2 regions of the Pseudomonas sp. C11 genome follow, and region 1 is predicted to be linked to the other one. Evidence: predicted binding sites of a transcription regulator. Region 1 holds the regulator's gene; the other holds the start of a gene.
The links. Region 1 encodes FliA, which starts transcription of late flagellar genes. Its sites were predicted from a motif close to CTAAAGTTTNNNNNNNNNNNGCCGNTAA; they were not measured.

Region 1 (4,795 bases):
CCGCCGGCATGGGCAAGACCACCACGCTGGCCAAGCTGGCCGCGCGTTACGTGCTTAAGTACGGTGCTCAGCAGGTCGCTCTGGTGAGTATGGACAGCTTCCGTATCGGCGCCCAGGAACAGCTCAAGACCCTGGGGCGCATCCTCGGCGTCTCGGTGACTCAGATCGATCCGGGGCAGTCGCTGCTGCAAGCCCTGGCGCCCCTGGCCAAGAAACGTGTCGTACTGATCGATACGGCGGGGTTGCCCGCCAACGATCCGGCCCTGCGTCTGCAGCTCGAAAGCCTGTCTGCGCGCGGCCTGAAAGCCAAGAATTATCTGGTGCTGGCCGCTACCAGTCAGAGACAGGTGCTCAAGGCGGCCTACCATAGTTACAAGCGTTGCGGCCTTTCCGGCTGCATACTGACCAAGCTGGACGAGGCCGTGAGCCTGGGTGAGGTTTTGGGTCTGGCTATAGGCCAGCATCTGCCGGTAGCCTATGTCACGGACGGGCCGCGGATTCCGGATGATCTGCACGTTCCGCGTAGCCACCAACTGGTCAGCCGCGCGGTGGGATTGCAGGCGCCGGAGGAGCCGAGCGAGGACGCCATGGCGCAATTGTTCGCCGGTCTCTATCAAGGAACCGCGCGGCGCGTCGGCTGAAGCGCTAAAGTGTTGCAAACCCTGCGTTTTTTGCAGGGGCGAACGGCCGGTTGGCCAAGTCGAAGTTAGACAAGGTATTGAGAGAACATGGGTATGCATCCCGTACAGGTGATCGCGGTAACCGGCGGCAAGGGCGGTGTCGGTAAGACCAACGTGTCGGTGAATCTGTCCATGGCCCTCGCCGATCTGGGGCGCCGGGTGATGTTGATGGACGCCGACCTTGGGCTCGCCAACGTCGATGTGCTGCTGGGGCTGAGCCCCAAGCGCACCCTGGCCGACGTGATCGCTGGTGAGTGCGACCTGCGTGACGTCCTGCTGCAGGGGCCGGGCGGTATCCGCATCGTGCCGGCCGCATCGGGCACGCAGAGCATGGTCAACCTTTCGCCCATGCAGCACGCCGGCCTGATCCAGGCATTCAGCGATATCAGCGAAAACCTCGACGTATTGGTGATCGACACTGCAGCCGGCATCGGCGATGCGGTCGTCAGCTTCGTGCGGGCGGCGCAGGAAATTCTCGTTGTGGTCTGCGACGAGCCGACCTCGATCACCGACGCCTACGCGCTGATCAAGCTGCTCAACCGCGACCATGGCATCAGCCGCTTCCGCGTGCTGGCCAACATGGCGCACAGCCCGCAGGAAGGTCGCAATCTCTTTGCTAAGCTGACCAAGGTGACGGATCGTTTTCTCGATGTCGCCCTGCAGTACGTCGGCGCGGTGCCCTACGACGAATGCGTACGCAAGGCGGTGCAGAAGCAGCGCGCCGTCTATGAAGCCTTCCCGCGCTCCAAATGCGCACTGGCGTTCAAGGCAATCGCTCAGAAGGTCGATACCTGGCCGCTGCCGGCCAACCCGCGCGGCCATCTGGAGTTCTTCGTCGAGCGCCTGGTGAAGCAACCGACAGCAGACTCGGCCGTATGACAGCAGCCTCTGGACTTCGTATGTACAACAAGGCTCGTGCGCAGGACTCCCAGCACCAGTTGATCGAGCGCTATGCGCCGCTGGTCAAGCGCATTGCCTATCACTTGCTGGCGCGTCTGCCAGCCAGCGTGCAGGTGGACGATCTGATTCAGGCCGGGATGATCGGCCTGCTCGAAGCCTCGCGCAAATACGACTCCAGCAAGGGTGCAAGCTTCGAAACATTCGCCGGTATTCGCATCCGCGGTGCCATGCTCGACGAGGTACGCAAGGGCGATTGGGCACCGCGTTCGGTGCACCGCAACAGCCGGATGGTCAGCGATGCGATACGTACCGTTGAAGCGAGAACGGGGCGTGACGCTAAAGATCACGAGGTTGCTGCCGAACTCCAATTGAGTCTGGAAGATTACTACGGCATTCTTGGCGACACTTTGGGCAGCCGCCTGTTCAGTTTCGACGACCTATTGCAGGACGGTGAACATGGCGGACTGCACGAAGACGCCGGGCACACCCACCTCGAACCTTCGCGGGATCTCGAAGATGAACGCTTTCAAGCGGCATTGGCCGAGGCCATTGCCGGCCTGCCGGAGCGCGAGCGTCTGGTGCTGGCGCTGTATTACGATGAAGAACTGAACCTGAAGGAAATCGGTGAAGTACTGGGGGTCAGCGAATCGCGCGTCAGTCAGTTGCACAGTCAGTGCGCGGCGCGTCTGCGTTCGCGGCTGAGTGAATGGCGCGCTGGCTGAGTCGCAGCGCACTCGCAGGCAGAAACGGTTTCACGATTAAAGGACGTAGTTGCAAACGCAATACGTTTGGGACTGTACGGAGGTCGACTTGGACAAGAACATGAAAATCCTCATCGTTGACGATTTTTCGACGATGCGACGGATCATCAAGAACCTCTTGCGAGACTTGGGTTTCACCAATACCGCCGAGGCCGATGACGGCACTTCAGCGTTGCCGATGCTGCAGAGCGGCAGCTTCGACTTTCTGGTCACCGACTGGAACATGCCCGGTATGACCGGCATCGACCTGCTGCGTGCGGTACGTGCGGATGAGCGCCTCAAGCACCTGCCGGTGCTGATGGTCACCGCCGAAGCCAAGCGTGACCAGATCATCGAAGCGGCTCAGGCCGGCGTGAATGGCTATGTGGTCAAGCCCTTCACTGCGCAGGTGCTGAAGGAAAAGATCGAGAAGATCTTCGAGCGGGTCAACGGCTGATGTCGGCCGCGAGGGTGCTATGGAACACGATGATTCCACATTGGGCGATCTTGAAACGTCCCTGAAAACCAATGCCCGCGAACTGGTCGATAGCCTCGAAAAAGGTAACTTCGGCAACGCGGTGCAACTGATCAATGAGCTCAACAAGGTTCGTGATCGTGGTTTGTATCACGAGGTCGGCAAGCTGACCCGTGAGCTGCACAACGCTATTGTCAATTTTCAGCTCGACCCGCGCATGCCTCATGCCAAGGAGCTGTCGCAGATATCCGACGCCACCGAGCGTCTGAACTACGTCGTCACCCAGACCGAGAAAGCGGCTAACCGCACCATGGATCTGGTGGAGCAGAGTGCACCACTGGTCAATGACCTGGCCGATGAGGCGCAGAGCCTCAGCGCCGAGTGGGGTCGTTTCATGCGCCGGGAAATCGGCGCAGAGGGTTTCCGTGAGCTGGCCAAACGCATCGAGCTGTTCCTTGCGCGTAGCGAGCGTGACAGCAGCAAGCTGTCCAACCACCTCAACGACATTCTGCTGGCGCAGGATTACCAGGATCTGACCGGTCAGGTGATCAAGCGGGTGACGCAGCTGGTCACCGAGGTGGAAAGCAACCTGCTTAAATTAGTCCTAATGGCCAGTTCGGTAGACCGCTTCGCGGGTATCGAACATGACCACGATGCATTGCGTGCCGAACAACAGCAGCAAAAATCGCCGTCGACGGGTGAAGGTCCGCAGATTCATGCCGATAAGCGTGATGACGTCGCCTCCAATCAGGACGATGTCGACGACCTGCTATCCAGTCTTGGATTCTAAGGAGCACCCCACATGAGCTTCGGCGCCGATGAAGAGATCCTCCAGGATTTCCTGGTAGAGGCCGGCGAGATTCTCGAACAGTTGTCCGAGCAGTTGGTCGAGCTGGAAAGCCGACCGGACGACATGAACCTGCTGAACGCCATCTTTCGCGGTTTCCACACCGTCAAGGGCGGAGCAGGCTTCCTTCAGCTCAACGAGCTGGTGGAGTGCTGTCATATTGCCGAGAACGTGTTCGACATCCTTCGCAAGGGCGAGCGTCGCGTTGACGCTGAACTGATGGACGTTGTGCTCGAGGCGCTGGATGCGGTCAACAGCATGTTTGGCCAAGTTCGGGAACGCTCCGAGCCTACGCCAGCATCGCCCGAGCTGCTGGCGGCCCTGGCACGCCTGGCCGAGCCAGCAGGTGCGCAGCCCGAGCCGGTTGCCGAGCCTGTAGCGGTTCAGGCCGCGCCGGAGCCGGAGCCCGAACCTGTTGCCACGCCTGCTGCAAGTGCTGCGTCCTCCGACATCACCGATAGCGAGTTCGAGCAACTGCTCGATGCACTGGGGGATACGCCGCCGGCTGCGCCCGAAGCCAGCGCCGGCAGTGACGATATCACCGACGATGAATTCGAAGCGCTGCTCGATCAACTGCATGGCAAAGGTCAGTTCGCCGCGCCAGCCGCATCGGCACCGGCCCCTGCAGCTCCTGCTGCTGCCGCGCCCGCCGCACCTGCCGGTGACGATATCACCGACGACGAATTCGAAGCCTTGCTCGATCAGTTGCACGGCAAGGGCCAGTTCGCCGCGCCGGCTTCGCCTGCCGCGCCTGTAGCGGCCGCGCCAGCCGCCGCCCCGAGTGCCCCGGCCGGTGACGACATCACGGATGACGAGTTCGAATCGCTGCTCGATGAGTTGCACGGCAAGGGCAAATTCGTAGCGCCGGCTCCAGCTGCCGCTCCGGCCGCAGCGGCAGCACCGGCTCCTGCGGCGGCCAAGCCTACGCCTCAGCCAGCTGCTGCGCCGGCGGCCAAGCCGGCGGCCAAGCCCGAACCCGCTGCGCCGCGTGCTGCTGCGCCAGCTCCTGCGGCGGCGGAGAAGGCGCCTGCCAGCGAAGCCGAAACCACCGTACGGGTCGATACCGCACGCCTCGACGAGATCATGAACATGGTCGGCGAGCTGGTACTGGTGCGTAACCGCCTGGTGCGCCTGGGGCTCAACAGCGGCGACG
Region 2 (4,795 bases), on a different contig from region 1:
AGGGCGGCGATGGCGGTGGAGGTTTGCTGCACCACCTGCTTGCCCTGATTGGCGGCCTGGTCGGCGTGATTGGCTGCTTCGGCCGCCTGGGTGGCGTTGCGCGCCACATCCTGGGCGGTAGCGGTCATTTCATGGACTGCTGTGGCCACCAGTTCGATTTCCGCCAGTTGCTTCTGAATGCCCTGGTTGGTGCGGATGGCGATATCGGCGGTGTGCTCGGACGAGTCGCTGACCTTCTGTACCGACACCACGACCTGGCCGATCATGCTCTGCAGCTTGCTCAGGAAGGCGTTGAAACCTTGTGCGATCTGCCCAAGCTCGTCGGCGCGATCGACCTTCAGGCGCACGGTGAGGTCGCCTTCGCCCTTGGCGATGTCGTCCAGCATGTTCACCATCTGCCGCAGCGGTCGGGCGATGCCCAGTGCCACCAGCCAGATGACCAGCAGGCCCATCGCCGCGATCAGCAGGCCGACCAGGGTCATACCGAAGGTGTCGGCGTCGCGTTGTTGGGCCAGTTCGCCTTGCATCTTGTTGAGATCCGCCATCACCACCTGCACCGGGAGCGACAGCATCAGCACCCAGCGTGCATCGCTCTGGCCGATGGCAAAACTCAGGAACAGTTCGATATGGCTGTGCTCGGGATCATCCGGGTTGTCGATGGAGTAGATCGGCTGGCCCGGTTGCAGCTTGCCTAGGTTGCCCTGTTCGTTGGCATCGAGCAGGACGGTGGCCGGCTCGCCGAGTTTGTCCGGAGCACGGGTGGAGGCGATCAGGCGGCCGTTGCCGGCGATCAAGGCCAGTTCGCCGGCGCCGTCGTAGAGCTGCGCGTCGGCTTGCTTGAGTAGATCCTGGATGAAATTGACGGCCAGGTCGGCACCGGCGATGCCGCGGAACTCGCCGTTGACCAGAATCGGCGAGGTGAACGAGGCGAGCATGGTCATCTTGCCGCCGACGTCATAGGGCGCCGGATCGATGACGCAGGGGCGTTTGCGCTCCTTGGCGCACAGGTAGTACTCACCGGCACGTACGCCGGTGGGCAGGAGTTCCTCGCTTTCCATCGAACCGATGGCATCGATGCCCAGGCTGCCGTCGGCATTGCGGAACCACCAGGGCAGGAAGCGCCCGGTGCCGTCATAACCGTCCCCCTTCTTGCCGGCATACAGGTCGTCACTGGCATCGAAGGCGTTGGGTTCCCAGCCGATGTAACTGCCCAGCAGTTTGGGGTTTTGTGCTGTGGTCTCGTGCACCAGGCTGGCGAGTTCCTCACGGCTGATGCTCAGTTGGGGGCTGCCATTGCTGTCGGTCATGCCGAGCATGGCGTTGAGGCGTGCGAGGTCGGCAGTGATTTGCAGCGGCACATCCAGCTCACGCTGGATCATGCTGGCCTGCCCCTGAACCAGGGTAGTCAGGCGCTGCTCGATGGCTTGTTCGAGTAGCGCGTGCGTGCGTTTTTCCACCATTGCCTGGCTACGGCTGCTGGCGAAAAGGGCGTAGAGCACCAGGGCGGCTACTACGGCCAACACGCTGGCGCCTGCGAGTAGGGCGACAGAGAACTTGATCGACTTGAACTTCATTGCAGCTCCGGACGCAGATAGGTCTCACCACTGAATCGGCTGCGGGGGAAAAATCCTGAGCCGCAACCCTTCTTTAGCACCCGCTTTCTTACATTCGCTATCGCTCAGCAAAGATGGCCCGCCGCCATTGCGCAAGTCGCCAGGTTGCTCGCCTGGTGACTGCGTCCTAGCATACGGACTCGTTTTCTCGGAGAGTCGTGGATGAACAAGTCACTTACCCTGAGTGGGCTGGCGGCAGCATTGCTGCTGGCCGGCTGCCAGGCGGTCAACACCACCAGCGGTGGCGCCGTTGGCGTGGAGCGCAAGCAGTACATGTTCAGCATGTTGTCAGCCGATCAGGTCAACCAGATGTACGCCCAGTCTTACCAGCAGACGCTTAGCGAGGCGTCGAGCAAAGGCGTTCTGGACAAGACCAGCGCCAATGCCAAGCGAGTGCAGGCTGTGGCCAATCGACTGATCCCGCAGGCGCCGCGCTTTCGGCCGGATGCGGCCAACTGGAACTGGGAGGTCAATCTGATCAAGAGCCCCGAGCTCAACGCCAACTGCGGGCCGGGCGGCAAGATCATCTTCTATTCCGGCATCATCGAGCAGCTCAAGCTGAGCGATGACGAGATCGCCGCGATCATGGGCCACGAGATGGCTCACGCATTGCGCGAGCATAGCCGCGAGGCCATGTCCAAGGCTTATGGTATCGAGATGGCCAAGCAGGGCGCGGGGGCCTTGTTGGGCTTGGGGCAGGACAGCCTGGCACTTGCCGATACCGTGGTCGAATACAGCCTGACGCTGCCCAACAGCCGGGGCAACGAGAACGAGGCTGATCTGATCGGGCTCGAACTGGCCGCGCGTGCGGGCTACGACCCGAACGCGGCGATCTCGCTGTGGAAGAAGATGGAGGCCGCCGGTGGCAATGCGCCGCCCGAGTTCATGAGCACCCACCCGTCGTCCAGCAGCCGCATTGCCTCTCTACAGGCGGCGATTCCCAAGGTGATGCCGCTCTATCAGCAGGCCAAGGCAGGTCAGTAACAGGGCAAGGCGCTGCCTCAGGGGAGCGCCTTGTCGGCAAAGGGGCGGGTTTCCAGACCCAACTGCGCGCGGAAGCTTTCCATGTCGAACATGGTGCAGATTTCCTGGATTTCGTCGCTGTGATTCAGAGTCCAGAACGCCATGGCTGAAATACTCAGTACCCGGTCGCTGGCCGGATAGCCAAAGGCCGGGCGCTCGATCGTGCCGATCATGGTGCTCCAGGTGAACACCTTGTTGCCTTCGGCAATGCATTCCTCGAGCACCACCTGAATGTCCGGCATGGCTTGGCGGACTTCCTCCACCAGATGCGCGAAGCCTGCGCTGTCGAGTGCGGCGCCGGTGAAAGAGCTTTTATAGAGGAAGTCGCTGCTGTGCAGTTGCTCGGCGAGGGCCAGTCGGCCTCGATTCCAGGACAGGTCGATATGCTGGCGCACCACCTTCTTGTGTTCTTCCAATGACATGCCTTCCTCCCGAGACGTGCGTGGCAGCACTGTGATGTGCTGCGCACTCTAAGTGCCCGGGAGGTGGCAGAAATTGGCCGAAATGACGTGCAGGTGGCGTCAGTGAATCGTCAGATGAGCCCGCTGAGTTTCAAGGCCTGATAGCCCGCATACACCGCCAGCACGGCAAACGCGCAGGCAGCGAGGCGGCGGATCAGTGCCAGCGGCAGGCGGTCGGCTGCGAAGTTGCCCGCCAGCACGACCGGCACGTTAGCCAGCAGCATACCCAGCGTGGTGCCCATGACGACCAGAACGAAATGCGGGTACTGAGCGGCCAGCATCACTGTGGCGACCTGGGTCTTGTCGCCCATTTCGGCAAGGAAGAAGGCGATCAGGGTGGTGAGGAATGGGCCGTATTTTTTCAGACCCGACTCTTCATCTTCGTCCAGTTTGTCCGGAATCAGCGTCCAGATGGCCACGGCGACGAAGCTGGCCGTGAGAATCCAGCTCAGGGTGGCGGGCGAGAAGAAGCCGGCAACCCAGTTGCCCACGGCGCCTGCTGCGAAGTGGTTGGCCAGGGTGGCGGCAACGATGCCCCAGATGATCGGCCAGGGGCGGCGGAAGCGGGCGGCCAGCAGCAAGGCGAGCAGTTGCGTCTTGTCGCCAATCTCGGCGAGGGCAACGATGAAGGTGGGGACGAACAGGGATTCCAGCATCAGGTTTCCTAAAGGGGCGGGTCGACACGGCGTATGACACGAACGACCTTCCCGCCCCGGGTGAGGTTGTGCGTGTCATAGGTCTTGTCAAACCGCGGGCCTCTCTAAGAAGGCCTTGGGTCGCATGCGCCATGCTCTGTGGAGCAAGTGTGTTGACGCATGCCGGGCGAGCAGGGCGCTCGCGGGAGACTACTCCCCTAGGACGGGCGCAATTGTGCCCAAGCGCCTGCTCAGGAGCAAGCCCATTCAGCCGCGTGCGCTGTAGATGCGGAAACCGTCGGCCTCGGCAAGGGTGTGGCAGGGGCCGAGATGACGCGCGATCAGCGGGGGATACTTGAGAAAACTATTGGCCACCAGGCGCAGCTCTCCACCTTTGAGCAGATGGCGTTTGGCCTGGGTCAGCAGGTTCTCGCTGGCCTGGTAGTCGGTGTGTACGCCTTGATGGAAAGGCGGATTGCTGACGATGGCGCTCAGCCCCTCGGGAGCCGACTCGATGCCGGTACCGGCGATGACGTTGGCCTCAAGGCCGTTGCGGGCCAGAGTCAGGCGACTGCTTTCCAGGGCGAAGGCGTCGACGTCCAGCAGGCTCAGTTCGCTGCTCGGGTAGCGTCGTTTGAGTGCGGCGCCGAGTACGCCAGCGCCGCAGCCGAAATCGAGCAGATGACCGCTTGGCAGGCCGTCCAGGTGTTCCAGCAGCAGCGCACTGCCGCGATCCAGGCGGCCATGGGCGAATACGCCGGGCAGAGTGACGATCTCCAGCGCGCCATCGCTGAGCGGCAAGGAATAGTGTTGTGCCAGTGCGTGCAGGTCGGGATGCTCAGGAACCTGCTCCACTTCTACGCCCCACAGCTGGCAGTGGCGGGCGCTATCCAGCTTGCGGGGGCGGCCGAAAGCCTCGAGTTGCTTCGCCGCACGCTCGATGCCTGCGCGTTTTTCCCCGACCAGGTACAGCGGCTTGCCAGCCAGGCGTGAGGCCAGGGCCTGTAACAGGTAGTCGCTCAGCTCGCGCGATTTCGGCAGGAACAGCACCGCCGCGCGATAG

Region 2: the regulator FliA is predicted to act here: its motif matches at 1,607-1,634, upstream of VC352_RS18520 (methyl-accepting chemotaxis protein).

What each region holds. Positions count from the first base shown of each region.
Region 1 is NZ_JAWIIP010000002.1:137,972-142,766, reverse strand. Features, by position in the region: gene flhF (flagellar biosynthesis protein FlhF) at 1-641, shown strand, start outside; gene fleN (flagellar synthesis regulator FleN) at 729-1,559, shown strand; gene fliA (RNA polymerase sigma factor FliA) at 1,556-2,302, shown strand; gene VC352_RS03780 (chemotaxis response regulator CheY) at 2,403-2,777, shown strand; gene VC352_RS03775 (protein phosphatase CheZ) at 2,797-3,585, shown strand; gene VC352_RS03770 (chemotaxis protein CheA) at 3,598-4,795, shown strand, end outside.
Region 2 is NZ_JAWIIP010000011.1:163,813-168,607, reverse strand. Features, by position in the region: gene VC352_RS18520 (methyl-accepting chemotaxis protein) at 1-1,574, opposite strand, end outside; gene VC352_RS18515 (M48 family metallopeptidase) at 1,776-2,597, shown strand; gene VC352_RS18510 (ketosteroid isomerase-related protein) at 2,615-3,058, opposite strand; gene VC352_RS18505 (TMEM165/GDT1 family protein) at 3,169-3,750, opposite strand; yybP-ykoY riboswitch at 3,777-3,963, opposite strand; gene VC352_RS18500 (class I SAM-dependent methyltransferase) at 4,000-4,795, opposite strand, start outside.